DNA from 4 places in the Marinobacter excellens LAMA 842 genome. Region 1 is predicted to be linked to each of the others. Evidence: predicted binding sites of a transcription regulator. Region 1 holds the regulator's gene; each other region holds the start of a gene.
The links. The regulator sigma-54, encoded in region 1, starts transcription at its own class of promoters, with help from an activator protein. The targets are predictions, from matches to a motif close to ANTGGCATNNANNTTGCTNT.
Positions count from the first base shown of each region.

Region 2: the regulator sigma-54 is predicted to act here: its motif matches at 4,033-4,052, upstream of J122_RS04130 (CmpA/NrtA family ABC transporter substrate-binding protein).
Region 3: the regulator sigma-54 is predicted to act here: its motif matches at 1,486-1,505, upstream of J122_RS27485 (CmpA/NrtA family ABC transporter substrate-binding protein).
Region 4: the regulator sigma-54 is predicted to act here: its motif matches at 4,624-4,643, upstream of J122_RS07175 (sigma 54-interacting transcriptional regulator).

Region 1 is NZ_LOCO01000004.1:109,173-116,752, forward strand. It holds gene J122_RS05380 (KpsF/GutQ family sugar-phosphate isomerase) at 1-450, shown strand, start outside; gene J122_RS05385 (KdsC family phosphatase) at 450-1,019, shown strand; gene lptC (LPS export ABC transporter periplasmic protein LptC) at 1,016-1,615, shown strand; gene lptA (lipopolysaccharide transport periplasmic protein LptA) at 1,599-2,135, shown strand; gene lptB (LPS export ABC transporter ATP-binding protein) at 2,143-2,868, shown strand; gene J122_RS05405 (RNA polymerase factor sigma-54) at 3,052-4,587, shown strand; gene hpf (ribosome hibernation promoting factor) at 4,663-4,965, shown strand; gene ptsN (PTS IIA-like nitrogen regulatory protein PtsN) at 5,064-5,531, shown strand; gene rapZ (RNase adapter RapZ) at 5,572-6,456, shown strand; gene J122_RS05425 (HPr family phosphocarrier protein) at 6,463-6,732, shown strand; gene mgtE (magnesium transporter) at 6,827-7,580, shown strand, end outside.
Region 2 is NZ_LOCO01000003.1:111,856-119,435, reverse strand. It holds gene J122_RS04145 (nitrate regulatory protein) at 1-394, shown strand, start outside; gene J122_RS04140 (ABC transporter ATP-binding protein) at 445-1,323, opposite strand; gene J122_RS04135 (ABC transporter permease) at 1,476-2,468, opposite strand; gene J122_RS04130 (CmpA/NrtA family ABC transporter substrate-binding protein) at 2,480-3,844, opposite strand; gene J122_RS04125 (nitrate reductase) at 4,331-7,006, shown strand; gene J122_RS04120 (hypothetical protein) at 7,014-7,580, opposite strand, start outside.
Region 3 is NZ_LOCO01000005.1:114,214-121,793, forward strand. It holds gene J122_RS27480 (nitrate reductase) at 1-1,207, opposite strand, end outside; gene J122_RS27485 (CmpA/NrtA family ABC transporter substrate-binding protein) at 1,694-3,058, shown strand; gene J122_RS27490 (ABC transporter permease) at 3,070-4,062, shown strand; gene J122_RS27495 (ABC transporter ATP-binding protein) at 4,215-5,093, shown strand; gene J122_RS27500 (nitrate regulatory protein) at 5,144-6,442, opposite strand; gene J122_RS27505 (NAD(P)/FAD-dependent oxidoreductase) at 6,807-7,580, shown strand, end outside.
Region 4 is NZ_LOCO01000006.1:15,396-22,975, reverse strand. It holds gene ilvD (dihydroxy-acid dehydratase) at 1-214, shown strand, start outside; gene cynS (cyanase) at 685-1,128, opposite strand; gene J122_RS07190 (ABC transporter ATP-binding protein) at 1,157-2,059, opposite strand; gene ntrB (nitrate ABC transporter permease) at 2,117-2,944, opposite strand; gene J122_RS07180 (ABC transporter substrate-binding protein) at 2,947-4,371, opposite strand; gene J122_RS07175 (sigma 54-interacting transcriptional regulator) at 4,675-6,573, shown strand; gene J122_RS24760 (hypothetical protein) at 6,700-7,029, shown strand; gene J122_RS07170 (acetyl-CoA C-acyltransferase) at 7,118-7,580, opposite strand, start outside.

The DNA.
Region 1 (7,580 bases):
GCCCGAGGCTTCAGTGCCGAAGACTTTGCCTTCTCTCACCCGGGCGGCAGCCTGGGACGGCGCTTGCTGCTGCGGGTTTCTGACATCATGCATACCGGCGACCAGATTCCCAAAGTTCTTGAAACTACCACCCTCAGCGGCGCCCTGCTGGAGATCAGCCGTAAAGGGCTGGGCATGACCACCATCGTGGACGCCCAGGGGCATCTGACCGGCATATTTACCGATGGCGACCTGCGCCGGACCCTGGACAAATCCGTCGACGTTCACACTACTCCGATCCGGGACGTCATGACCCGCCACGGCAAAACCATTCAGGCTGACCACCTGGCGGCCGAGGCACTGAACATCATGGAAGAGATGAAGATCAATGCCCTGCCCGTCACCGACGACGACGGCAACCTGGTTGGCGCCATCAACATGCATGACCTGCTGCGTGCGGGGGTGATTTAATGAGTGACTTCGCACCGCCTATGCACACCGGCTGGGACGACACGCTCAAGGCAAAAGCCGCCAGAATTCGCCTGATCGCCCTGGACGTAGACGGCATCATGAGCGACGGCCGGTTGTATTTCAGCGCTGCCGGCGACGAACTCAAAGCGTTCAATATACTGGACGGTCTGGGCCTGAAACAGTTGATGAAGGCTGGAATTACCGTGGCAGTCATTACCGGGCGCCGGTCACCACTGACAGAAAAACGGATGACCGACCTCGGCATCCCGCACCTGATGCAGGGCCGGGAAGACAAAAAAGTTGCGTTACAGGAACTGGTTGCAGGCATGGATATCGCTCCGGACCAGATTGCCTATATGGGCGATGATCTGCCAGATCTGCCCGCCCTGACATTCGCCGGCCTGGGCATCAGTGTACCCAACGGCTACTGGCTGGTGCGTCAGCAAGCCGACTATTGCACCCAGGCCCCGGGGGGGCACGGCGCCGTGCGTGAAGCATGTGACCTGATACTCTGGGCGCAGAACCGGCTGGACGCTACTCTGGCCCCCTATCTGGGCAAGCCGTCATGATCCCGGGGGCCCTGTCGGACATCGTTCGCAAACCCTGGGTTCGAACCCTGGCGCTGGCAGCCACGGTTCTCGCGACCGTCTTCCTGATGTGGCAGAACGAGGAAGGCGACAGTGTGCGGGGCGATGCCGCAGAACTCAGGGGCCCGTCGGAACCCGACAGTTTTATCATCGAGGGCCGCTACACAACCTGGGACGAACACGGCAACCTGAAGATGTCGATCTCCAGCCCCCGAATTGAGCAGTTTGAAGACACCAACTACGCCACCATGAATGCTCCAAGGGCCAGGATTTTCAGCGAACAGGCTACCCCACCATGGATAATCGAAGCGGATGAAGGTAGCCTCCGGCAAGACGATGATCAGTTGACCTTGACGGGCAACGTCGTCGTACTCCGGCAAACCGGCGACTCTGAAGCCACCCTGAAAACCGACTCACTGACCCTGGATAACCGCCAGGGCACGGTATACACCGATCAACCGGTCACCATTACCGAACCGTTCGGCGTTACCCAGGCCAATGGCATGAAAGCCTGGGTAAACGAACGCATACTGGAACTCAACTCCCGGGTGGAAGGGCAATATGAAACCATCAGGTAAGCGCACACACCGACTGCCGGTCATGCTGGCCGCACTGATGCTGGCCAGCCCGGCAACCGCGTTTGATCTGGATTCCGACACCCCCATCAAGGTCAGCGCTGATTCCGCCCGCCTGGACGATACCGAAGGGACCGCCATCTACACCGGTGACGTTGAACTGGTCCAGGGGGCCACCCAGCTGAACGCAGAGCGGGTGGTGCTGTACCGAAGCCCCGAAGGTCTCAGCCGGATTGAGGCGAGCGGCGAACCCGCCCGATATCGCCAGCCGGCACGGGAAGGTGAAGCCATGACAGACGCCCGGGCGCGGACCATCACCTGGTCAGCGGCGGAAAACCGGCTGACGTTCGAGCGCCAGGCAGTGATTGAACAAGGCAACAATGTGTTCCGGGGCGACGTCATCCAATACGACACCGTGCGCAGGGTGGTCACGGCAGAAGGCGGCACGCCTTCGGAAGAAAGCTCTGGCCGGGTGGAAATGGTGATTCAGCCTCGCGGCTCCAGCAACCTCACAGACGAATAGGTTACTGATGGCAGTTCTCAGGGCCAGCAACCTGGCAAAAAGCTACAAACAGAAAAAAGTGGTTCTGGATGTGTCTCTGGAAATCCGGTCCGGAGAAATCGTAGGCCTGCTCGGCCCCAACGGAGCAGGGAAAACTACCTGTTTTTACATGATTGTCGGGCTTGTACCCTCCGACCGCGGCCGAATCACCATTGACAGCCAGGACATCACGCCCCTGCCCATGCATGGCCGGGCACGCAAAGGCATCGGCTACCTGCCCCAGGAAGCCTCGGTATTCCGCAAACTAACCGTGCGCGACAACATCATGGCCATTCTGGAAACCCGAAAAGGCATGAAACGGCCGGAGCGGGAAGCCAAACTTGAGGAACTGCTCGAGGAATTTCACATCACCCATATCCGGGACAGCCTGGGTATGGCGTTGTCCGGTGGTGAACGGCGGCGCGTCGAAATCGCCAGAGCGCTGGCCATGGAACCTGCGTTTATTCTGCTGGATGAGCCCTTCGCCGGGGTAGACCCGATTTCAGTCAGTGACATCAAGCACATCATTCGGCATTTGCGGGACAAGGGCATTGGCGTGCTGATCACCGATCACAACGTGCGGGAAACCCTCGATATTTGTGAAAACGCCTACATTGTCTCCGGCGGCCATATCATCGCCTCCGGCAATGCGGAAGCCATCCTGGCCAACCAGCAGGTCAAGGAAGTCTACCTGGGTGATGAGTTCCACCTGTGAGCGGAAGAAAACCCCTCGACGACCGAGGTCTGATTGTTTTGATGATCTGTAGCAAGTAAACTCGGCAAAGAACTTGCTTATACTGATACCAGTGAGCGGCAAGTAACCAGCGTATAACAATTTTTTTGCCTGACAGCAGGCAACGTCACTACCGGGACACCCTTGATTTATGGATCTTGAGCCATGGTTATGAAAGCCTCATTACAGCTTAAGATGGGCCAGAGTCTGACCATGACGCCCCAGCTGCAACAGGCCATTCGCCTGCTTCAGCTTTCCACCCTCGACCTCCAGCAGGAAATCCAGCAGGCACTGGAATCCAACCCCATGCTGGAAACCTCCGAGGATGACGATCAGTCTGACACCCCCGATACGGATGACGATACCCGGGACGAACATAAAGACCGGGATTCCGACCACGATGAACCAGCCACTGAGGCTGCCTCTGACTGGGATGAAAACGAAAATGGCCCGGACTGGGCTTCCGAAAACGACATCCCGGATAACATCCCCGACGACCTGCCCGTAGACACCGCCTGGGACGATATCTACCAGTCTGCACCGGCGCCAGCCAGCAAAGGGGACGACGAGAACGAATCGGATTTCGAAACCCGCAATTCACCGGCCGAAACCCTTCAGGACCACCTGGAATGGCAGCTCAACCTGACCCCCATGAGCGAGCGTGACCAGGCAATCGCCCACGCCCTGATGGACGCTGTGGATGAGCGCGGTTACCTGACCTCACCGATTGAGGAAATCCATTCCGGCCTGCAGGACGAAACCGAAGAGGACCCCCTGGAACTGGACGAGGTAGAGGCGGTTTTGCACCGGCTACAGCACTTCGATCCGCCCGGCGTGTTCGCCCGGGATCTGCAGGAATGCCTGCTTATTCAGCTCAACCAGTTGCCGCCAGATACCCCCTGGCTTCGACAGGCCCGCTTGGTGGTTACCCAGTTCCTGCATCTGCTGGGCAACCGGGATTACGCGCAACTGCTGCGCCGCAGCCGACTCAAGGAAGATCAGCTGCGCGAGGTTCTGGCCCTGATTACCAGTCTCAACCCTCGCCCGGGTGACGTGGTTGACCGCGCCGAACCGGATTACGTGATACCGGACGTCATCGTCCGAAAACACGAAGGCCGGTGGCGAGTTGAGCTCAACCCGGAGATCGCCCCGAGGATTCGGGTCAATGCCAGCTACGCATCGCTGATCCGTCGCGCCGATAGCAGTGCTGATAACACCTACCTGCGGGATCAACTGCAAGAGGCCAAGTGGTTCATTAAAAGCCTGCAAAGCCGGAATGAAACCCTGCTGAAAGTCGCCACCCGGATTGTTGAGCACCAACAGGGTTTCCTGGACCAGGGGGAAGAAGCGATGAAACCGCTGATCCTCTCGGACATCGCCCAGGCCGTGGAAATGCACGAATCCACCATTTCACGGGTAACCACGCAAAAGTATATGCACACACCCCGCGGCATTTTCGAGCTGAAGTACTTTTTCTCCAGCCACGTCAGTACCGCTGAGGGCGGAGAATGTTCCTCCACCGCTATTCGTGCGATGATCAAGAAACTGATTTCAGAAGAAACTCCAAAAAAGCCGTTGAGCGATAGCAAGATTGCAGCCATGCTTGGAGAACAGGGCATCAATGTGGCCCGGCGCACCGTTGCCAAATACCGGGAGGCCATGCACATTCCTCCTTCAAACGAGCGCAAACGACTGGTTTAATGTTTTCTCCGGTGCATGAAGCACCGGACACGCAGCCCGGTGGCAACACCGGCATGATGACAACAGGAGACGCCTATGCAACTCAACATTTCAGGCCATCACGTAGAACTGACCCCTGCACTGAAGGATTACGTCAACACCAAGTTTGAGAAGCTGGAGCGTCACTTTGACCACATAAGTAACTGTCAGGTGACGCTGGAAGTTGAGAAGGTACGTCAGATGGCCGAAGCCACCCTGCATGTCATCGGTGGCGAGATCCACGCAAAGGCAGAGAATGAGGACATGTACGCCGCGATTGATTCGCTGGTGGACAAGCTGGACCGCCAGATCCTCAAGCACAAAGAAAAGAATGTAGACCGGATGCACGGCAACGGCTGAGCGCGCTCATCGCGCCACCGTACCGGGTGTTTCAATGATACGAGCTGCGGCGGGGCATACCGGCCGCAGCCTTTTTTTTACGGAATCACAGTCGATCCATGAGCGATACATCCCTGACCATCGACAACATTCTGGCTCCCGAACTGACGCTGTGCCGAGTGCCAGCCTCCAGTAAAAAGCGGGTACTGGAAACCATCGCAGAGCAAATTCATCATCAGGATGAAATCCTCAGCGATACCGAGATCTTCAGCAACCTGGTTTCTCGCGAGCGGCTTGGCAGCACTGGTATCGGGCAGGGTATCGCCATACCCCATTGCCGCCTGGAAGGTCTCGACCGTGTGATCGGCGTGCTTATGACACTGGAAGAGAGCATCGACTTCGATGCTATCGACAATCAGCCGGTCGACCTGGTGTTTGCCTTGATCGTGCCCAAAGAAGCCACCAGTGAACATCTGGAGCTGCTAAGCCAGTTGGCCGAGAAATTCAACGACAACGGGTTCTGTGAACAGCTTCGCCAGTGCCAGGATGCAGCCTCCCTTTACCAGCGCATGACCGCGGCATCCTGATAAGCAGTAGCACCAACAGAAGCAGGCAGGAGCGTCCATCATGAAACTGATCATCGTCAGTGGCCGATCCGGGTCCGGTAAGAGTACCGCGTTGCATGTGCTCGAAGATCTGGGTTTTTATTGCATTGATAACCTTCCCATCGGACTGCTGTTCCCGCTGACCCGGGAAGCGGCACAACAGGAAGCGCCGGGGCGGCTCCGGAAAATGGCCGTCAGCATCGACGCCCGCAACCTGTCTGCCGAACTGGCCAACTTCGAACAGATCTATCGCCAGCTTCACGATGCGGGAGTCGTTGTCGAGATTATCTTTCTGGATGCCGATGAACAGTCCCTGCTGCAGCGGTTCCACGCCACACGCCGGAAGCACCCCCTGAGCGATGACCGCACCTCCCTCCGAGAAGCCATCACCAACGAAAAGTCACTGCTGGAACCCCTGTCCAAACTGGCAGACCTGTACATCAACACCACCGGCATGTCGATGTATGAACTGCGGGACATGGTCAAACAGCGGGTGGTCGGCCGGAAGGATCAAGAGCTTGCACTGCTGTTCCAGTCATTCGGTTTCAAGCACGGCGTACCGGTCGATTCCGATTACGTCTTCGATGTGCGCTGCCTGCCGAATCCCTACTGGGACACCAGCCTTCGCAAATATGTCGGTACCGATCAGCCGGTTATCGAGTTTCTCGAGCGGGAACCTCTCACCGGGCAAATGGTGGACGATCTGACCCGCTTCCTGGATACCTGGTTACCTTCGTTCGCCGACAGCAACCGCAGCTACATGACCATTTCTATTGGCTGTACCGGTGGCCAGCACCGTTCCGTCTATGTCTGCGAGCAACTGGGCCAGCACTTCCGCACCCGATACAACAATGTACAGGTTCGTCATACGGAACTTCCCCACCTCCAGGCCCGAGGGGAGATCTGATCCAACATGATCTGCCGCCCTGTCACCATCATCAACAAACTGGGCCTGCACGCCCGAGCCACCGCCAAGCTGGTGGCCACCGCCTCCGGCTTTGACAGCCAGGTACGTATACGCGGCAAGGGCCGGGACGTGGATGCCAAGAACATCATGCAGGTGATGATGCTGGCCGCCAGCCAGGGCACCGACATCGAGCTGGTCGCTGACGGCCCCGATGAGCAGGAAGCCATTGATGCGCTCATCGAACTGATTGATGATTATTTCGGCGAAGGGGGTTGAGCCAACCCGGGTTCGTTATTCACCTATAATCCTTTCTCACCTGGAGTCACTAACTCCGCTATAATGCGACAGTTTTCTGATCGCAGGTGGTTTCATGACCGATATTCTGGAAAAAAGTCAGGCCCGCCAGCGCCTTCGCTCCCTCAGTGAGGCCCTGGACAGTGGCGCGCTCAAACAGGTTGCCCGCATCCTTAACGGCGGCCTGAGCCCCAGCGATATCGCACACCTCCTGGAATCCTCCCCGCCTCGCCAACGCGCCCTGCTGTGGAACCTGGTCGATAAGCAACTGGAAGGGGAAGTACTCCAATATCTCGGTGACGACATCCGGGCCTACTTCCTGAGCCAGCTGAACGCTCAGGAACTGGCAGATATCATTGAGGATTTTGAATCCGACGACCTGGCCGACCTGCTCCAGCAGCTGCCAGATACGGTGATCCAGGAAGTCCTGGACACCATGGACGAGCAAGACCGGCAACGGGTAGAGGAAGTGCTCTCCTACCCGGAAGACACCGCCGGCGGCTTGATGAATACCGACACCATTACGGTAAGGCCGGATATCAGTATTGACGTGGTGCTGCGGTACCTGCGCCGCCACCGCAGCCTGCCGCCCATGACCGACAGCCTGATTGTGGTCAGCCGGCGGGACGAATTCATTGGCATGTTGTCCATCACCCGCATGCTGGTGTCCAACCCGGCTTCCACGGTGCGGGAAGTCATGGACACCGATATCGAGCCGATTCCGGTCACCCTGTCCGACACCAAGGTGGCCACCCTGTTCGAGCGCTACGACCTGATCTCTGCTCCGGTGGTGGGTGACGACAATAAGCTCCTGGGCAGGATCACCATTG
Region 2 (7,580 bases), on a different contig from region 1:
CTCCCTGGCTCACCAGGAAACTCTGCTGGCCTCGCTGGAACAACGGAACGCCTCGACAATGCCGGTATTGGTGGTCTGCGATAATGGAGTAGATGCGGGTACGGCAGATGCCTGGGCCGGTGACGGTGTCGGGCAACAGTCAGGCAGATCCATCTTTGATCTGGTTCAGGAGCAAACCCGCCGCCTGCGCCAGATGTCTGAAGAACTGCAAAGTGCAAAAGAAGCTCTGGAAGACCGACGTACCCAGGAAAAGGCCGTGTTGCTACTGATGGAACATCGTGGCATCAGCAACGACGAAGCCCACCGATTGCTGCGAAAGCTGGCCATGGATCAGGGCAAACGCCTGCCTGATGTGGCTAGAGCCCTGGTCTCCATGGCCGGCGTTCTGGGCTGACACCATCCTTGATGGCACCGGGGGCAAAGTAGCCCCGGTGCCGTGCAGCCTCAGGCAGACGCCGGCTGTTTCTCCTTCTCCACCTTTGCACTCTCCCCACCCTGCGTGGAGGCACTGGCGGCCCGCCGGCTGCTCAGGGATTCCAGCTTGCGCTGTTTCTCGTACAGGAACGACAGCACCTCCTGCCGGTAATGCACATATTTGGCGTCATCCGCCAACGCCACCCGATTACGCGGCCGAGGCAAATCAATGTGCAAATCTTCCCCCACCGTCGCCGCCGGCCCGTTAGTCATCATGATGATGCGGTCCGACAACAGCACCGCCTCGTCTACATCGTGGGTGATCATGATCACCGTATTGTTCAGCTCCTGCTGAATCTCCATCAGCGAATCCTGAAGATGTGCCCGGGTCAACGCATCCAGGGCCCCGAACGGCTCATCCATCAGCAGCACGCTCGGTTTCATCGCCAACGCCCGGGCAATCCCCACCCGCTGCGCCATGCCCCCGGAAATCTCCCCCGGCCGTTTATTGGCGGCATGGGCCATATTCACCAGCTCCAGGTTATGGGTAATCCAGTCCCGGCGCTCCTTACGGTTCATCGACTTGCGAAACACCTGCCGAACAGCCAGCTCCACATTCTCATACACCGTCAGCCAGGGCATCAGCGCATGATTCTGAAACACCACCGCCCGCTCCGGCCCCGGTGAGTTCACCTCATGCCCGTTTAACACACAGCCACCCTTGGTGGCCTGCAACAAGCCGGCGACAATGTTCAGTACCGTCGATTTACCACAGCCGGAGTGGCCGATAAGCGAAACAAACTCCCCTTTCTGGATCTTCAGGTTCACGTTGTCCAGGGCAACGAACGGCCCTTTCGGCGTGTCAAACGCCATCTCAACACCGGTAAGTTCTAAATGTGTTTTACTCATGGAAATCACCTCAAAAGTAAGCGGAGCGCCGGGTGGGTTACGCCTCCCGAAACCCTCAAAAACATGGATGTTTTTGCGGAGCCTACATGGATGTACTCGCCGCGTGTTTCGGGCGGCGTAACCCACCCGGTGCGGCATGCTCCCAAGTTTGATCACTCATTCCAGGCCACCTTCTTCTGAATCAACAGCATCACCCGATCCAGCAAAAACCCGATAAACCCGATGGCCAGCACCGCCACCATGATCCGGCTCAAAGACTGACTGCTGCCATTCTGAAACTCGTCCCAGACAAACTTGCCAAGCCCGGGACTCTGCGCCAGCATCTCCGCCGCAATCAGCACCATCCAGGCAATACCCAGAGACACCCGCAACCCGGTAAAAATCATCGGTACCGACGACGGCAGCACCACCTTGCGAACGTGGGTCCAGAACGACAGCTTCAGCACCTTCGACACGTTCAGCAGGTCCGGATTCACCGCGGCCACGCCCACGCTGGTATTGATCAGCGTGGGCCACAGGCTGCAAAGGGTGACCGTGATCATCGACGTCAGAAACGACTTCTGGAACATCGGGTCATCGCTGACGTACGTGGCTGACACCACCATGGTGACCAGTGGCAGCCAGGCCAGGGGCGACACCGGCTTGAAGATCTGGATCAGCGGATTGACCGCCGCCTGAAAATACCGGTTAAGACCGAACACAATTCCCAGGGGCACCGCAATCAGCGTGGCCAGGGCAAATCCAGACAACACCGTGACCAGGCTGGTACCGATCTGATCGATAAAAGTGGGTGCGCCGGGATAAGACCGGATCCGCACCTCCGCCTCCGGGTTGTCGGCCAGAATCCTGGCATTACGCTGCTCCTGCATGGCGATGAACTGGCTGGCGCGTTCCCGCTGGTTGGCGTGCTCTTGCCAGAGTTGCCCCGCCTGCTCCCAGACCTGAGCCGGCCCCGGAAAGGCGCCAAGGGACGTCTGCACCTGGGGAGCTGCCAGATGCCAGAATCCCAGAAACACGAGAATTCCGATCAAGGGCAGCAAAGTCTGTTTGCCGGCCGCCAACAATTCATTCGGGCCCAGCCGGGAGAGCAGGTTGCGGCTCCTGGTGGCCATCGACTGACCAATCCTTATGCTTAATGTGCTCATGTTGTGCCCCCTTACGGTGTCTCGGTGCCTTTCAGCCCGATATCAAAGCGTTCTATGTAAGCGTTCGGTTCGCGAGGTGTGAAAGGCACACCGTCAATCAGCTCGCCCTGGTAGGGGCGTTCAAAGTTCTCGGCGTCAAAGTCCGGGAAGTCACTGGCATTCATCACGCCATCATCGATCAGTGACTGTGCGGCCTGAGCATACAGATCACCCCGGTATACCCTTGCTGCGGTCTGCATGTACCAGTCATCCGGCTTGGCGTCCGGAATCTGGCCCCACCGGCGCATCTGGGTCAGGTACCAGATGGCATCCGAGGGATAGGGGTAGGTGGCGTGATAGCGGAAGAACACGTTGAAGTCCGGAACCTCCCGCACATCCCCTTTCTCGTATTCGAATGTGCCGGTCATAGAGTTGGCGATCACGTCTTTGTCTGCGCCCACGTAGCTGGAGCGTGAAAGCAGCTCTACCGCTTCCTGGCGATTTGCGTTGTCGTTTTCATCCAGCCAGTAAGCCGCGCGGATCAGTGCCCGCAACAACCGCAGGTGGGTATGGGGATGCTTCTCTGCCCAGGTCTCGGTCACACCAAAGACTTTCTCAGGGTTGTTTGGCCAGATCTCATAATCAGTGATGACCGGCACCCCGATGCCCTTGAATACCGCCTGCTGGTTCCAGGGTTCGCCCACGCAGTAGCCCTGAATGGTGCCGGCTTCCATGGTCGCCGGCATTTGCGGCGGCGGGGTAACGGACAGATGAACATCGGCCTGCAAGGTGCCACTGGTATCACCCCGTTGTGGGGCGTAGAAGCCGGGATTCAGGCCACCGGCCGCCAGCCAGTAGCGGAGTTCGTAGTTATGGGTAGACACCGGGAACACCATGCCCATCCGGAACCGCTCGCCTTTGCTCAGGGATTGCTCCACCGCCGGTTTCAGTGCGCTCGCGGAGATCGGGTGGGCGGGTTTGTCGCCATCCATTTCCAGGTGGGGCTTCATGGTGTCCCACACCGCGTTGGACACGGTAATCGCGTTGCCGTTGAGGTCCATGCTGAAGGCGGTAATGATGTTGGCCTGAGTGCCATAGCCAATGGATGCGCCCAGAGGCTGGCCGGCCAGCATGTGGGCACCGTCCAGCTCGCCGGTGATCACCCGGTCCAGCAGCACTTTCCAGTTGGCCTGCGCCTCCAGTTCCACGAACAGGCCTTCGTCCAGGAAGTAGCCCTGTTCCCAGGCAACCGCCAGTGGCGCCATATCGGTGAGTTTGATGAAGCCCAGTTTCAGGTCTGGTTTCTCGGCCGGCCCGATGCTCGCCTGGGCCAGCGTGCTCAGCCCAATCAGTGCGCCTGTGAGCAAGCCTCTGAGTTGATGACGGCGTGTGTTCATGCTGTTACCTCTCTGTGTCTCTCTTTTCTGGCGCACAAAAAAAACGCCCACCCTCCGTTTCCGGAGAGCAGGCGCCAATGCCTTAGAACGAGAGATGTGATGTCTTGATGGTTCGCTGTTACCTCAGCATAAGCCGTGCCATTTTTTAATATTCATAGTTTTCAAAGGCTTGATATTCCCTTCCGTGTTGAGCGAGGAAAACGCCAATCGAGCCCGGTCTGTTTTTGGTGCAACCTGAGCGATTTCGCACCAATGTGAAACCTCAAGGCAGAAGTGTATCCCGGCCTGCCGGAGCCGATGGATCTGCTGAACAAGGCCGTAGCCCGGGCGTTGCCACAAGGCCGGCCGGGCAAGTGCTGTTTTGGCAATCGCTGGCCCCGTTATTGCTTTCCATAAAACAGACAATTTTGGCAAAGAAGCCCGCCCCGGCTCTGGAAACAGACCCCGGATGGCGGGCTTTTTTATGGGTAAAGCAGAGGATTGATCATGAAAAACCGCCGAACCACTCCCGGAAGTACCGCCACCACCTGCCCTTATTGCGGTGTGGGCTGTGGTGTTCTGGCGAAACCTGACGCCGTTCAGGGCGATCTTGGCCACCCGGCCAATAATGGTCGCCTTTGTGTCAAAGGCTCTGCGTTACATGAGACCGTGACCGGACACGACCGTTTGCTGGCCCCCCGTGTGGCAGGGCATACCGTTGAGTGGTCGGAAGCCATTGACCGGGTAGCTGAGGCCATTCGTGTTTCGGTCAGAGACCATGGCCCGGAGTCTGTGGCTTTTTACCTGTCTGGCCAGCTGCTCACAGAGGACTATTACATTGCCAACAAGCTGGCCAAGGGCTTTATTGGCACCCCGCACGTGGATACCAATTCCCGGTTGTGCATGTCGTCTGCCGTGGCAGCCCACAAGAGGGCGTTTGGTGAGGACTGCGTGCCCGGCTGTTATGAGGACCTCGAGCTGGCGGACTTGCTGGTGCTGGCGGGCAGTAATGCCGCCTGGACGCATCCGGTACTTTATCAGCGGATAAAAGCGTCCCACCGGCCCGGGCGCAAAGTGGTAGCCATTGACCCAAGGCAAACCGCAACCACAGAGATGGCTGACCTGCACCTGCAACTGCGGCCGGGAACCGACACCCTGCTGTTCAATGGCTTGCTGGTTTGGCTGCATGACCACGGAGCCCTGGCCACACAGTACCTGGAACAGCATTGCAATGGATTCGAGGAGACTCTGAGTGTGGCCCGCGCCTGTGCGCCTTCGATACTGGCGGTCGCCCGCGGATGTGACCTTCGGGCTGCGGATGTGGAACGCTTCTATCGGTGGTTTGCCGAGACCGATCGGACAGTCACCGCCTTTTCCCAGGGCATCAATCAGTCGGTGGCTGGCACCGACAAAGCCAACGCTATTATCAACTGCCACCTGGCCACAGGGCGCGTTGGCCGGCCCGGTGCCAGTCCGTTTTCACTCACCGGTCAACCCAATGCCATGGGTGGGCGGGAAGTGGGCGGTCTGGCCAACACCCTGGCGGCCCATATGGATTACGACACGCCCGGCGCGGTGCAACGGGTTGCCGACTTCTGGCACAGTGAAAAATTGGCAGCGGGACCGGGCTATAAGGCGGTGGATCTGTTTGAAGCCGTTCATCGGGGCGACATCCGGGTGCTCTGGGTGATGGGCACCAATCCTGCGGTCAGCCTGCCCGACAACGCCCGGGTCAGGGAGGCCCTGGCGCGATGCGAGACCCTTATAGTCTCAGACTGCGTGGCCCAGACCGATACCACGGCGTTTGCCGATATCCTGTTGCCTGCTGCCGGTTGGGGCGAGAAGGACGGTACCGTGACCAACTCGGAACGGTGCATTTCACGCCAGCGTCGATTTTTGCCAGTGCCAGAGGGTGTCCGGCCGGATTGGCGAATCATCCGGGATATCGCCCAGGCGCTCGGTTATGGTCACGCCTTTGACTACCAGGAGCCTGCGGAGATTTTCAGAGAACACGCGGCACTGTCCGGTTACGGTAACGGCGGTGAGAGAGTGTTTGATATTTCCGCCCTGGCCAAGCTGAGTTCCACGGAATATGACCGGCTTCAACCCGTGCAGTGGCCGCTTACCGGGGGCAATCCCGGTGCCTGGCTGCAGACCCGCCGGCTGTTCTCCGATGGTCGCTTTCCCACGCCCGATGGTCGCGCCCGCCTGGTACCGGTTTCGAACCTGCCGCCCGGACAGCAGCCCGATGCCCGGCATCCCCTGATCGTGAATACCGGTCGTATTCGGGACCAGTGGCACACCATGACGCGCACGGCACTGGCGCCCAGACTGTTTGCCCATCGCAGTGAGCCCTTTATCGAGGTTCACCCGAAGGACATCGCCACCTTTGGTTTGATTGAAGGTGCACTGGCCACGCTGACAGGGCATGCCCGAAAGGGGTTCACCGGCCGGGTCCGGGCCAGCCCGGCACAGAGACCCGGAGAGGTATTCGTTCCCATTCACTGGAATCGGCAGTTTGCATCCTCAGCCCTGGCCTCCGACCTGATCGCCCCCGTCGTCGACCCGATTTCAGGGCAACCGGAAGCCAAATTTGGCGTAGCCTCCCTTCGGCCACTAATCACTCGATGGCAAGCCCGGCTGATGCTGCCCGCGGCCGGGGGCACCGCATTGGACGCCACGTCGCTGGACTACTGGAGCCACCAGGCACTGCCTCATAGCCGGTCCTGGTGGCTGGCCGGTCGCCGGTCAATGGACTGGCGTGAATGGGCCCAGCAGATTTTCGCCAGGGAACCGGAGCTGGTTATGCAAGATAGTGCCCGGCGTCGCTTTCGTGCGGCCTGGCTCACCGGCAACCGGTTGGATGGCGTATTGCTGGTAGAGTCCTGTGTGCAAACCATGCCGGACCTCGGCTGGTTGGATGACTGTTTTGGCTCCGAGAACCTGACACCGGAGCAGCGCCGATCCTTGTTGGCTGCAGGTTCGATCGATGCAGAACCGACCGGGCCGCTGGTCTGCAGCTGTTTCCAGGTAGGCGAGCGCCAGATCAACCAGGCAATCGAAGATGGGGCCGCCAGCGTTGAAGCATTGGGTCAGCGGCTGCAGTGCGGCAGCAATTGTGGTTCTTGTATACCTGAGATTCGTGGCTTGCTGGCGAAATCGGCGGATCGGGAGCCTGCCTGAAACCGGATCAGTCCGGGCGGCGTAGGAGGGAAACCGGTACCCGGTACCGCAAACCGCGGGCATTCAAAGTAACCGCAACCGTGCAGGTTTTTCGGTTCACCCGGACAACCTGGCCCCGTTTCTCGTGCCGGCCTTCGCCAAAACAGACCGCATCGCCGACCTGCCACTGCCGGAGCTCCCGGACTGGACTGGGGAATACAAACGGTGTGCTGGGCAATGTCACTCCCGCTTCTACGGCAGTCTCCTCAAGGTACTGCCGGGTGGCGACCGACGCACCACTGCTATACAACCCGTCCAGCGCTTCATAGAAATGCCGGTTATGCACCGAACCATAGTGCCGCTGGCCTGCACTGTATTGCAGCAAATGGGCAAACTCATGGCAGCAGGTGTGGGCCAGCAGGTTCAATACACTCACCTCACCCCCAAAATAACCCCGACTCCGGATTTCCCGAGTCGATAACCAGCCCTGGGCGGTTTCCGGCTGATGCTTGGCGGCAATCATCCGCGCGCCATAGGTGATCAGATGCTGCTTCTGGGTTGGATCGTAACGGTGATAGGTGGCCTGGCCGGACCC
Region 3 (7,580 bases), on a different contig from region 1:
GGCTGACCGCAGGATTGGTGCCCATCACCCAGAGCACCCGGATGTCGCCCCGATGAACGGCTTCAAACAGATCCACCGCCTTATAGCCCGGTCCCGCTGCCAATTTTTCACTGTGCCAGAAGTCGGCAACCCGTTGCACCGCGCCGGGCGTGTCGTAATCCATATGGGCCGCCAGGGTGTTGGCCAGACCGCCCACTTCCCGCCCACCCATGGCATTGGGTTGACCGGTGAGTGAAAACGGACTGGCACCGGGCCGGCCAACGCGCCCTGTGGCCAGGTGGCAGTTGATAATAGCGTTGGCTTTGTCGGTGCCAGCCACCGACTGATTGATGCCCTGGGAAAAGGCGGTGACTGTCCGATCGGTCTCGGCAAACCACCGATAGAAGCGTTCCACATCCGCAGCCCGAAGGTCACATCCGCGGGCGACCGCCAGTATCGAAGGCGCACAGGCGCGGGCCACACTCAGAGTCTCCTCGAATCCATTGCAATGCTGTTCCAGGTACTGTGTGGCCAGGGCTCCGTGGTCATGCAGCCAAACCAGCAAGCCATTGAACAGCAGGGTGTCGGTTCCCGGCCGCAGTTGCAGGTGCAGGTCAGCCATCTCTGTGGTTGCGGTTTGCCTTGGGTCAATGGCTACCACTTTGCGCCCGGGCCGGTGGGACGCTTTTATCCGCTGATAAAGTACCGGATGCGTCCAGGCGGCATTACTGCCCGCCAGCACCAGCAAGTCCGCCAGCTCGAGGTCCTCATAACAGCCGGGCACGCAGTCCTCACCAAACGCCCTCTTGTGGGCTGCCACGGCAGACGACATGCACAACCGGGAATTGGTATCCACGTGCGGGGTGCCAATAAAGCCCTTGGCCAGCTTGTTGGCAATGTAATAGTCCTCTGTGAGCAGCTGGCCAGACAGGTAAAAAGCCACAGACTCCGGGCCATGGTCTCTGACCGAAACACGAATGGCCTCAGCTACCCGGTCAATGGCTTCCGACCACTCAACGGTATGCCCTGCCACACGGGGGGCCAGCAAACGGTCGTGTCCGGTCACGGTCTCATGTAACGCAGAGCCTTTGACACAAAGGCGACCATTATTGGCCGGGTGGCCAAGATCGCCCTGAACGGCGTCAGGTTTCGCCAGAACACCACAGCCCACACCGCAATAAGGGCAGGTGGTGGCGGTACTTCCGGGAGTGGTTCGGCGGTTTTTCATGATCAATCCTCTGCTTTACCCATAAAAAAGCCCGCCATCCGGGGTCTGTTTCCAGAGCCGGGGCGGGCTTCTTTGCCAAAATTGTCTGTTTTATGGAAAGCAATAACGGGGCCAGCGATTGCCAAAACAGCACTTGCCCGGCCGGCCTTGTGGCAACGCCCGGGCTACGGCCTTGTTCAGCAGATCCATCGGCTCCGGCAGGCCGGGATACACTTCTGCCTTGAGGTTTCACATTGGTGCGAAATCGCTCAGGTTGCACCAAAAACAGACCGGGCTCGATTGGCGTTTTCCTCGCTCAACACGGAAGGGAATATCAAGCCTTTGAAAACTATGAATATTAAAAAATGGCACGGCTTATGCTGAGGTAACAGCGAACCATCAAGACATCACATCTCTCGTTCTAAGGCATTGGCGCCTGCTCTCCGGAAACGGAGGGTGGGCGTTTTTTTTGTGCGCCAGAAAAGAGAGACACAGAGAGGTAACAGCATGAACACACGCCGTCATCAACTCAGAGGCTTGCTCACAGGCGCACTGATTGGGCTGAGCACGCTGGCCCAGGCGAGCATCGGGCCGGCCGAGAAACCAGACCTGAAACTGGGCTTCATCAAACTCACCGATATGGCGCCACTGGCGGTTGCCTGGGAACAGGGCTACTTCCTGGACGAAGGCCTGTTCGTGGAACTGGAGGCGCAGGCCAACTGGAAAGTGCTGCTGGACCGGGTGATCACCGGCGAGCTGGACGGTGCCCACATGCTGGCCGGCCAGCCTCTGGGCGCATCCATTGGCTATGGCACTCAGGCCAACATCATTACCGCCTTCAGCATGGACCTCAACGGCAACGCGATTACCGTGTCCAACGCGGTGTGGGACACCATGAAGCCCCACCTGGAAATGGATGGCGACAAACCCGCCCACCCGATCTCCGCGAGCGCACTGAAACCGGCGGTGGAGCAATCCCTGAGCAAAGGCGAGCGGTTCCGGATGGGCATGGTGTTCCCGGTGTCTACCCATAACTACGAACTCCGCTACTGGCTGGCGGCCGGTGGCCTGAATCCCGGCTTCTACGCCCCACAACGGGGTGATACCAGTGGCACCTTGCAGGCCGATGTTCATCTGTCCGTTACCCCGCCGCCGCAAATGCCGGCGACCATGGAAGCCGGCACCATTCAGGGCTACTGCGTGGGCGAACCCTGGAACCAGCAGGCGGTATTCAAGGGCATCGGGGTGCCGGTCATCACTGATTATGAGATCTGGCCAAACAACCCTGAGAAAGTCTTTGGTGTGACCGAGACCTGGGCAGAGAAGCATCCCCATACCCACCTGCGGTTGTTGCGGGCACTGATCCGCGCGGCTTACTGGCTGGATGAAAACGACAACGCAAATCGCCAGGAAGCGGTAGAGCTGCTTTCACGCTCCAGCTACGTGGGCGCAGACAAAGACGTGATCGCCAACTCTATGACCGGCACATTCGAATACGAGAAAGGGGATGTGCGGGAGGTTCCGGACTTCAACGTGTTCTTCCGCTATCACGCCACCTACCCCTATCCCTCGGATGCCATCTGGTACCTGACCCAGATGCGCCGGTGGGGCCAGATTCCGGACGCCAAGCCGGATGACTGGTACATGCAGACCGCAGCAAGGGTATACCGGGGTGATCTGTATGCTCAGGCCGCACAGTCACTGATCGATGATGGCGTGATGAATGCCAGTGACTTCCCGGACTTTGACGCCGAGAACTTTGAACGCCCCTACCAGGGCGAGCTGATTGACGGTGTGCCTTTCACACCTCGCGAACCGAACGCTTACATAGAACGCTTTGATATCGGGCTGAAAGGCACCGAGACACCGTAAGGGGGCACAACATGAGCACATTAAGCATAAGGATTGGTCAGTCGATGGCCACCAGGAGCCGCAACCTGCTCTCCCGGCTGGGCCCGAATGAATTGTTGGCGGCCGGCAAACAGACTTTGCTGCCCTTGATCGGAATTCTCGTGTTTCTGGGATTCTGGCATCTGGCAGCTCCCCAGGTGCAGACGTCCCTTGGCGCCTTTCCGGGGCCGGCTCAGGTCTGGGAGCAGGCGGGGCAACTCTGGCAAGAGCACGCCAACCAGCGGGAACGCGCCAGCCAGTTCATCGCCATGCAGGAGCAGCGTAATGCCAGGATTCTGGCCGACAACCCGGAGGCGGAGGTGCGGATCCGGTCTTATCCCGGCGCACCCACTTTTATCGATCAGATCGGTACCAGCCTGGTCACGGTGTTGTCTGGATTTGCCCTGGCCACGCTGATTGCGGTGCCCCTGGGAATTGTGTTCGGTCTTAACCGGTATTTTCAGGCGGCGGTCAATCCGCTGATCCAGATCTTCAAGCCGGTGTCGCCCCTGGCCTGGCTGCCACTGGTCACCATGGTGGTGTCAGCCACGTACGTCAGCGATGACCCGATGTTCCAGAAGTCGTTTCTGACGTCGATGATCACGGTCACCCTTTGCAGCCTGTGGCCCACGCTGATCAATACCAGCGTGGGCGTGGCCGCGGTGAATCCGGACCTGCTGAACGTGTCGAAGGTGCTGAAGCTGTCGTTCTGGACCCACGTTCGCAAGGTGGTGCTGCCGTCGTCGGTACCGATGATTTTTACCGGGTTGCGGGTGTCTCTGGGTATTGCCTGGATGGTGCTGATTGCGGCGGAGATGCTGGCGCAGAGTCCCGGGCTTGGCAAGTTTGTCTGGGACGAGTTTCAGAATGGCAGCAGTCAGTCTTTGAGCCGGATCATGGTGGCGGTGCTGGCCATCGGGTTTATCGGGTTTTTGCTGGATCGGGTGATGCTGTTGATTCAGAAGAAGGTGGCCTGGAATGAGTGATCAAACTTGGGAGCATGCCGCACCGGGTGGGTTACGCCGCCCGAAACACGCGGCGAGTACATCCATGTAGGCTCCGCAAAAACATCCATGTTTTTGAGGGTTTCGGGAGGCGTAACCCACCCGGCGCTCCGCTTACTTTTGAGGTGATTTCCATGAGTAAAACACATTTAGAACTTACCGGTGTTGAGATGGCGTTTGACACGCCGAAAGGGCCGTTCGTTGCCCTGGACAACGTGAACCTGAAGATCCAGAAAGGGGAGTTTGTTTCGCTTATCGGCCACTCCGGCTGTGGTAAATCGACGGTACTGAACATTGTCGCCGGCTTGTTGCAGGCCACCAAGGGTGGCTGTGTGTTAAACGGGCATGAGGTGAACTCACCGGGGCCGGAGCGGGCGGTGGTGTTTCAGAATCATGCGCTGATGCCCTGGCTGACGGTGTATGAGAATGTGGAGCTGGCTGTTCGGCAGGTGTTTCGCAAGTCGATGAACCGTAAGGAGCGCCGGGACTGGATTACCCATAACCTGGAGCTGGTGAATATGGCCCATGCCGCCAATAAACGGCCGGGGGAGATTTCCGGGGGCATGGCGCAGCGGGTGGGGATTGCCCGGGCGTTGGCGATGAAACCGAGCGTGCTGCTGATGGATGAGCCGTTCGGGGCCCTGGATGCGTTGACCCGGGCACATCTTCAGGATTCGCTGATGGAGATTCAGCAGGAGCTGAACAATACGGTGATCATGATCACCCACGATGTAGACGAGGCGGTGCTGTTGTCGGACCGCATCATCATGATGACTAACGGGCCGGCGGCGACGGTGGGGGAAGATTTGCACATTGATTTGCCTCGGCCGCGTAATCGGGTGGCGTTGGCGGATGACGCCAAATATGTGCATTACCGGCAGGAGGTGCTGTCGTTCCTGTACGAGAAACAGCGCAAGCTGGAATCCCTGAGCAGCCGGCGGGCCGCCAGTGCCTCCACGCAGGGTGGGGAGAGTGCAAAGGTGGAGAAGGAGAAACAGCCGGCGTCTGCCTGAGGCTGCACGGCACCGGGGCTACTTTGCCCCCGGTGCCATCAAGGATGGTGTCAGCCCAGAACGCCGGCCATGGAGACCAGGGCTCTAGCCACATCAGGCAGGCGTTTGCCCTGATCCATGGCCAGCTTTCGCAGCAATCGGTGGGCTTCGTCGTTGCTGATGCCACGATGTTCCATCAGTAGCAACACGGCCTTTTCCTGGGTACGTCGGTCTTCCAGAGCTTCTTTTGCACTTTGCAGTTCTTCAGACATCTGGCGCAGGCGGCGGGTTTGCTCCTGAACCAGATCAAAGATGGATCTGCCTGACTGTTGCCCGACACCGTCACCGGCCCAGGCATCTGCCGTACCCGCATCTACTCCATTATCGCAGACCACCAATACCGGCATTGTCGAGGCGTTCCGTTGTTCCAGCGAGGCCAGCAGAGTTTCCTGGTGAGCCAGGGAGTGGCGCGCCTCGGTGTAGCGTTCCACGCAACGGTGGTGGAAGGCGTTTTCCACGGAATCTTCGATTTTCTTGAGATCATCCATACGGTCGGTCATCAGGTTAAACCAGCGATCGGCCATTTCCCTGTCCAGGGATTTATAGGGTCCGACCGACACCGCCTTCTGGCGCATCCGCTCTATTTCCAGTTCCCGCGGGTGAGACCGCAGCGCCTGCCAGAGAGCCAGGCTGTCTTCGCTGGCAAAGGCAACAAATACCTCGAAACACCGTTCCTGCGCTTCAACCAGGTGCATCATGCGCCGTGACAGTGCGTTTTCGAAGTGGCCACTGGAGAATCCCGCTGAGCCTGCCGCCCGCTCCTGGCCACAGTATTCCTTACCATTCATCACGTGCACCATGGCCACCAGCAGGCCGGCAATGGAGGGTTCAGCAACGGTTTCGGCGGCTTCAAAAACCACCGTAATCAGCTGATGGATGGTGTCGCAAAACCAGTCCGTAGCATCCACCACGCTGGCTTCCTGCCCGACCACTTTCTGCCTGAACTCGGCCAGCTGATCGAGGCTATGAAGGGCACTGGCAATATGACCCAGCAGCGGGCTGCTGACCGGATGGGTAGTCAGGTCTTCCTGTATGTCGGTCAGCGCCTTACGGAAGATGACAGCCAGTTGGTCATTCTCTTTCAGGATAACCGAACGCTCCCGGGCGAAACGCTGGCAACCGGACCCCAGATACAGGTTGGTAGCTCCCCGCTCCCGTTGCAGTCCGTGCACCAGGTTACCCACGCTCTGCACCAGCCGGCCCATCTGCAGAAAGTACTCCAGGTTGCGGATTTCGCACTGCCGGGAGGCCATCAGAAAGTCTGCGGCTGTGGCCGTCGCGGCCGTATTGGTCTGGCGTTTGCTGTTCATGGTGCAACTCCTGGTATCGGTACACAGCGGGTTCCTGTCTGACTGGACTGCAGCAATTAACAGGCCAGAACCACCGGCATCATCTTCGTGCGTTTCGCCCCATCCCGGGGCATCTTTTCTGCCCGGCACGGGTGCAATAGAGCCGCGATATCATCTAAGCAACTGAATTAAATGGAGTTAAAAAGTTGGCATGGAGATCGCTTTGTCCTAATCAAGGACGACTGTCCCGGCCATGGAATCAGGCCGGACCATCAGATCATTGTTGTTGGCATTGGTGCCGGACCATCTGTTCTCTTCGGAGAGCATGATGCTCCGGCTTTTTTCGTTTGGTTTTCGGCAATTCGTTGAGTAAGGGAGCGCACCTATGGAACACACACAGACCCCTGCGCTGGTGATCTGCGGCCATGGCATGGTTGCGCAGCGATTGCTGGAGCAACTGGTGGCCACAGGGCACCCGTTCAGCCGCATTGTGGTGTTCAACGGCGAGCCTTTCGCTGCCTATAACCGAATCCAGCTGTCGTCCTTGCTGGCGAATCAGGTCCGGGAGTCAGAGCTGGAACTGAAACCCCGGTCCTGGTTCCGCCAGCACAAAATCGAGGTCTATAACCGTGAGCCGGTCACGGCCATCGAACCGCATCAGCGCCGGGTGACGACCGCCAGCGGGCGCACGCTGGCTTACCACACCCTTGTGTTGGCCACCGGCGCCAGTCCTTCACGTCTTGGCCTGCCCGGTGAGGATCTGGATGGCGTGATGACCTTCCGGGATCTGACCGATACCCGCACCCTGATTCACCGGGCGCAGACACATCGCCGTGCGGTCGTCATCGGCGGCGGTTTTCTTGGCCTGGAAGCGGCCGAGGGGCTCAGGGCCCGGGGCATGGACGTCACGGTTCTGCATCGCAGCGGTCACCTGCTGAACCGACAGCTCAATCCAGCTGCCGGCGAATTACTGAAGCACCAGTTACAGCAACGGGGCCTTACCGTTCTGACCGGTACCGAACCCACAGCGCTGCTGGGCAAACACCAGGTCCGGGCGGTACAGCTCAGCGACGGCACCGTGCTGGCTACCGACCTGGTGGTGCTGGCAACCGGTATTCATCCGAACAAAGCACTGGCAGAAGCCGCCGGCCTGGCCTGC
Region 4 (7,580 bases), on a different contig from region 1:
CGTTGGTGGGCCGATTGCCCTGGTAGAAGATGGCGACACCATCACCATTGATGCAGTCAACAACTCTATCATCCTGGAGATCTCTGAAGAGGAAATGGAGAAACGCCGCCAGGCCTGGACGCCGCCCGAGCCAAGATTCACTCGGGGTGTTCTCGCCAAGTATGCCCGGGTGGTCAGTTCTGCATCTACGGGGGCCGTTACTGACCTGCCCTAGTCCGGACTGGGGGTCGGGCTTGGGCTCCTAGCCTGCTGGTTGAGGGGCGGGTACCGTTTGGCTTGGGCTCCCAGCCTTCCGGTTTGCGGGCGGGCTTGCGGGGTGGCTGTTGAATTTTTTTTGGAAAAACAACTCGCTTCGCTCAGACATCTTTTTCCGGCAAAAAATCCAACAACCACCCCGCGCCGACGGCGCATTGGCGGGTATTCGCTTGATAAAAACCCTTGTAGGTTTTGCGCTTAGAAAGGGAAAGGATAGATTCAGTGCAACACTCACACTTACCCCAGGGTACTTTCTTTGTTTTTACCCTTGGCATTCCTGTACTGCACGTCGGTAGGGGGGTATGGGGTATTTTTCTGGCAGGGAAAAAGATGTCTGAGCGAAGCGAGTTGTTTTTCCCAGAAGAAAAATACCCCATACCCCCCGTACCCGCCCCATAACCAGAAGGCTAGGAGCGGGCAAACTCAAAACTACCAAGCTTTGTAAGGCAGGAACTTCCCGTTAAGCGTAACCACCACCCGGTCACCCTTGGGGTTCTCCTCCTTCTCGATATCCATGGTGAAATCAATCGCACTCATAATGCCATCACCAAACTTCTCATGGATCAGCTCCTTCATGGTGTCGCCATACACCCCCACAATCTCGTACAAGCGGTAGATCAGCGGGTCCTGGGGTACACCGCCTTCCCAGGCTTTCTTCGGGCAAACCTGCAATGCCTCAGCCACCGGCTTGTCCAGGCCCAGGGTTTCGCACAGGGCGAACGCCTTGTCTTCGGTGAAGCTGTTCATGCCCAGGCAGGCTGAGGTGGTGAACACCGGGGACATGCCAATCGCTTCAGCAATCGCTTCCCAGGTCATGCCCTTGCTAACTTTGGCTTCCAGAATTTTTGCGGTCATCAGTTCTTTGTTCATCATGGTTATTTCCTCTTTGGGATAATCAACATCAGGCATTCACCGCTCGCGCGGTGGTTTCGGTCTTGGTTTCAGCGGGCGCCGGGTCGGGCGTCAGCTCATCGGTGCTGGGGTCTACTACTCTCGGGCTGCCATCTTTCTCCGGCAGCGCTGAGCCGCTGCGATTCACCAGGAAATCCACCAGGTAATGGCGAATCTTCTGGTGGGCAGGGTTCTGGAAGATCGTGGCCCGGGAGCGCGGGTGTGGCAGGTTCACCTTCACGCTTTCGGCGATGCGGGCGTTGGGGCCGTTGGACATCAGGAAGATGCGGTCAGACAGCAGAATGGCCTCGTCCACATCGTGGGTGATCATGAACACGGTCTGGCGGGTTTCTTCCCAGATTTTTACCAGCTCGTCCTGAATCACCCCGCGGGTGAGGGCATCCAGAGCCCCAAAGGGTTCATCCAGCAACAGCAGCTCTGGCTGGGTGGCGAAGGCGCGGGCGATGCTCACCCGCTGGCGCATACCGCCAGACAGCTGGGAAGGCTTGCGGTCCATGGCGTGGTCCAGACCGACCATTTTCAGGTATCGCTCGCTGTGCTCTCGCACCTTCTCTTTGGACCAGCTGGGCCAGCGAGCCTTTACCCCAAAGATGATGTTGTTCAGGGCGGTTTTCCAGGGCAACAGGCTGTAGTTCTGAAACACCACGCCGCGCTCCAGGCCCGGGCCTTTCACTTCTTTTCCGTTCATCACCACGTTGCCGGTACTGGCCTCGTCCAGGCCGGCCAACACGTTCAGGATGGTGGATTTGCCACAGCCGGAATGGCCGATGATGCACACAAACTCGCCTTTCTGCAGGGCGAAGCGGATGTCTTCGAAGACTGTCAACTCACCGCCCTGGCCGTCCGGGTATACCTTCGACAATCCATCTACTTCCAGGAATGACTTACTCATATCAATTCTCCAGTCGGAGGGTTCTGGCGGGCGCCAGACAACCGGCGCCCTGCCCGATCATTCTTTGTATTCAACCAGCTTCTGAGCCTTGCCCAGGGCCAGGTCCAGCAGCATGCCCACCACCCCGATCATCAGGATGGAGAAGATCACACTGGCGAGGTCCAGGTTGTTCCACTCATTCCACACGTAGTAGCCAATGCCGGTTCCGCCCACGAGCATTTCCGCCGCCACAATCACCAGCCAGGCGATACCGATGGAGATGCGCATGCCGGTCAGGATGGTTGGCGCTGCTGCAGGCAGAATCACCGTAATCGCGGTCTTGAACGGATTGAGCTCGTGGGTGCGGGCCACGTTGACCCAGTCCGACCGCACGTTGGCCACGCCGAAGGCGGTGTTCAGCAGCATGGGCCAGATGGAGCAGATGAAGATCACGAAGATGGCCGACGCATCCGAATCCTGGATGATGAACAGGGCCAGCGGCATCCAGGCCAGGGGCGAGATCGGTCGCAGCACCTGGATGTACGGGTTGAGCGCCTTGTACATCAGCGGCGACATGCCAATCAGAAAGCCCAATGGCAGGGCAATCGCCATGGCCGCCAGATACCCCGTCAGCACCCGGTAAACCGAGTAGGCCAGCTGAATGCCGATGCCTTTGTCGTTGGCGCCTGCGTCGTAAAACGGGTTAGACAGCTCCGCCCAGGCCACTTTGATGACTGCTGATGGCGGCGGCACACGAGATTCTGACCCCGAGACGCCCATCAGCAATTCATACTCTGACGTAGCCTCCGTCGCCGCGGGCGGCTGGGTGGCCATTTCCCACATGCCAAGTGCCAGGATCAGGAAAGACACCGACAGCAGTGCTGCCCTCACATTCAACGAGGCCATGATCAAATCCTCCCGATGGCGAAGCTACGGGCATACTCTTCCGGAGTTTCCGGATCAAAGGTTTTGCCCATGATGGTGTGGGTTTTGTAGGTTTCGGTGGGTGCGCTGTACCCCATCTCGCGCATTAGCTTGCCGGTTTCACCCGCCAGGTAGACCTGCTCAGCAATGCCCTTGTAATCCACATCGCCCTCAATGTAGCCCCAGCGTTTCATCTGGGTCAGAATCCACACGCCCATGGAATGCCACGGGAACGGGTCGAAATCGATGCGGTCGGGCACGTTCTGCACCTCGCCCAGGCCATCGGCGTAGCGGCCTGTGAGCACTTGCTGGATCACCGGTACCGGCTGGTTCAGGTAGTTCCGCGGGGCAATGGCCTCGGCGATCTCTTTGCGATTTTCAGGCTCATTGGAGTACTGGGTGGCGTCGATGATGGCGCGCAGCAGAGCGCCATAGGTATTCGGATTCTGGCTGGCAAACTTCTGGCTGCAGGCGAAGGCGCAGCATGGGTGCCCTTCCCAGATATCCTTGGTGAGCATGTGAATGAAGCCGACTTTTTCCCAGACGGCACGCTGGTTGAACGGGTCTGGTGACAAGTAGCCATCCAGGTTGCCGGCGCGCAGGTTGGCGACCATCTCAGGTGGCGGAACCACCCGGATCTGAACGTCTTTATCCGGATCAATGCCGTTTTCAGCCAGGTAATAGCGCAACAGGAAGTTGTGCATGGAGTATTCAAACGGCACACCAAACTTGAAGCCCTTCCATTGCTTTGGGTCACGCTTGTCCATGTGATCCACGTGCAGCACGATGGCCTGGCCATTGATATTCTCCACCGCCGGCATGATGAACGGCTCCGGCGTGGAACCGGCGCCCATGGTCATGGCCAGGGGCATGGGAGTGAGCATGTGTGAGGCGTCGTATTCACCCGCCAGAGACTTGTCCCGAGCCACGGCCCAACCGGCCGTTTTGGTGACGGTAACATCCAGGCCATAGCGCTCATAAAACCCCATCGGAGCGGCCATAATGATGGGCGTGGCACAGGTGATCGGCACAAAGCCAACGTTCAGCTTGGTTTTCTCCAGCTTGCCGAGCGACTCCTTCACCGCCGCCTTGGCTTTGTCCATGGGGAACACGGAGCCCAGCAAAGCGGCTGCGGTCCCTGCCCCCATCATCTTCATAAAGCTGCGGCGGCTGTGATCGTTATGACCGAACACGGAGCGCACCACAGCGCTTTCGATGGCACGGTCCATCATGGCTTCGGAATCCATCCCGGCCGCAGAGCCTGTGGCTTGCTCGCCCCCTGTCTGGCGAAGGTTCAGCGATACAGACGGCAGGCTGTCACCAGGCTTACATTCCGGGCAACCACAGGTTTTCGCGTGGATAAGTGACTGGTCGCCGTCAAACGGGTTTCCAAGGCTTTTGGTTGTCATGGTGCACTCTCCCTACTCTCAGATAGTTTTTTTGCACTCTTGCGGTGCAACTAAGACTCTGGTTCTGCCCGGCCAGAATTTGGCCTTGGCAAACAGCACGTTCTGAGATGACTATTGCGGGGTTCGTGCCAACTTTATGAAAACCTCTACCTCATTGTTTTTATGGGGTTTAATACAAACGAATGCTAACCCGTCCAACTACGATATTTCGTAGACCACGATTTCTCGTAGCGAGCGATTCGATTTTTCGTAGTTGGCACAGGCTTTGTTTGGGTTTTACCGTCACTCAAGCGGAAGCCCGGCATGAACCAGCCCGAACGCATCGAAACACACCAATGGATCAACCACCTGCCAGAGGCTGCCCTTCTGGTGGATGCGGGCCAGGACCTGATCCTCGCTGCCAACAGCGCCATGGCGCGAATGGCGGGCACAGACCGACAATCCATTGCCAGCATGGCATGTACCCAGCTGTTTGCTGACCAGCGGCCCCAGTTGATCAACTTCACTGAAGAAACCCTGTTCCGAAGCCACAGCTGGAGCCGTGACTTCCACCTGAAACACCGGGACGGCCACACGGTTGAACTGGAAATTTCTTCTTCCTGCGTGGGAGAAGCCGAAGCGCAAACCCTGTTATTGCTACTGCGCGACCGGCGACAACTGAGAACCCTGCGCGAACGCCACGAAGCCAATCACTACCACCGGGGCGGTTTGCTGGAGTGGCGGCGAGTGGAAGAACTGTTCAAGGATATGGAGCGGGAGAACCAGCTGATTCTCCACGCCGTGGGCGAAGGCATTTACGGGGTAGACGCCGAAGGCCGCACCACCTTCGCCAACCCCGCCGCCGAGCGAATGCTGGGCTGGCGAATGGATGAACTTATGGGGCGGGTAATACACCGGGTTGTGCACCACTCCCACGAAGACGGCAGCCTGTTCCCGCTGAAAGAATGCCCCATCTACGGCGCTTTCCGGGACGGCAGTATTAAGCGCGTTGGCGACGACTGGTTCTGGCGCAAAGACGGCACCGGGTTCCCGGTGGAATACACCAGCACCCCGATCATGGACAACGGCCACCCGGTGGGTGCGGTCGTGGTTTTCCGGGATATCTCCTCCAGACTGCAAGCCCAGAAGGAACTGCAATCAGCACTGGAAGAAGTCGAAAGCCTGAAACGCCGGCTGGAAATGGAAAACGCCTACCTGCAGGAAGAACTCAGCGCGGAGTTCCACTTCCACGAAATCCTCGGCCAGAGCGACGCCATCAAGGCCATCGTGCGGCGCATCGGCATGGTGGCCCCGACAGATGCCAACGTTCTGATCACCGGCGAATCCGGCACTGGCAAGGAATTGATTGCCCGAGCCATCCACCAGGCCAGCGCCCGACGAGACCGCCCGCTGATCCGGGTAAACTGCGCTGCCATTCCGAAAGACCTGTTTGAGAGCGAGTTCTTCGGCCACATCAAAGGCGCCTTCACCGGCGCCGTGAACGACAGAATCGGCCGCTTTGAACTGGCCGACGGCGGCACCCTGTTTCTGGATGAAGTGGGTGAAATCCCTTTGGAATTGCAGGGCAAGCTTTTGCGGGTGCTTCAGGATCAACAGTTTGAACGCGTGGGTGAGAACAAGACCCGGGCCGTTGATGTAAGAGTGATTGCCGCCACCAACCGGGATCTAAAAACAGAGGTACAGGAGAAGACCTTCCGGGAAGACCTGTATTTTCGCCTCAATGTCTTCCCTATCGAATCCATTCCCCTGCGCAGGCGGCTTGAAGATATTCCCATGCTGGCCCAGGAATTCCTGAACCGGGCCTGCCAGAAGTTCAACCGACCACCGCTGGTTCTGACAGAGCGAGACGTGATGACCCTCAAGGCCTACCACTGGCCGGGCAACGTTCGGGAACTGGAAAACGTCATCGAACGCCAGGTGATTACCGCCGATGGCCGCCTGGATCTGGACCTTCCCGGTGCCGAGACTCCCGCGCATACCGCAGCAAACTCAACGCCATCGCGCCATTACGGTAGTGAGTTGTTGACCGAGGTAGACTTGAAGGAGCTGGAGAAACAGAACCTGATCAAGGCGCTGAGAATGACCGGCGGGCGCATCTTCGGAGATGACGGGGCAGCGGCACTACTTGGCATCAAGCCAACGACCCTCAATTCCCGCCTGGGCAAGCTCAAGCTTGATGCCCGGCAGTTTCGGGCTTCTTGAGTGTTGGCTTGGGTTTCTGGGTTCGGGCTTGGGCTCCTGGCCTTCTGGTTGGGGGGCGGGGTTTGGCTTGGGCTCCTAGCCTTCTAGCTGTGCGGGCGGGCTTGCGGGGTGGCTGTTGGATTTTTTTTGGAAAAACAACTCGCTTCGCTCAGACATCTTTTTCCGGCAAAAAACCCAACAACCACCCCGCGCCGACGGGCATTGGCGGGTATTCGCTTGATAACAGAGCCAATATATTTGGCACTTAAAATTGCAAAAGATCGATTCAGTACGATGGTCGCGCTTATTTCAGGGTGCTTTCGTTGTTTTTTCCTTGGTATTCCTGTGCTGCACGTCGGTAGGGGGGTGTGGGGTATTTTTCTGTCAGGGAAAAAGATGTCTGAGCGCAGCGAGTTGTTTTTCCCAGAAGAAAAATACCCCATACCCCGCGTACCCGCCCGCCAACCACCAGGCTAGGAGCCGAAGCCATACCCAGCCCGCAAACCGGGAAGGCCAGGAGCCCAAACCAAACCCCACACCAAAACCAGAAGGCTCAGAACGGAACTCAGACCACCTCGATGGCCACCGCAGTTGCTTCACCACCACCAATGCACAGCGATGCCACACCACGCTTCAGGCCACGTTGTTTGAGGGCGTTGATCAGGGTAATGATGATACGGGAGCCAGAGGAGCCGATGGGGTGGCCCAGGGCGCAGGCGCCGCCGTGCACGTTGACCTTTTCCGCAGGTAATTTCAGCTCATTGATGGCGGCCAGGGTGACCACTGCGAAGGCTTCGTTGATCTCGAACAGGTCGACATCATCCAGCGTCCAACCGGCTTTTTTGACCACTTTCTCAATGGAGCCAATCGGGGCCAGCGTGAACTCTGCCGGCAAGCGGGCATGGGTGGCGTGGGCCACGATTCTGGCTTGGGGAATCAGGCCACGGGCATCGGCTTCGGCGGCAGATGCCAACACCAGCGCGGAGGCCCCATCGCTGATGGAGCTGGAGTTGGCGGCGGTTACCGAG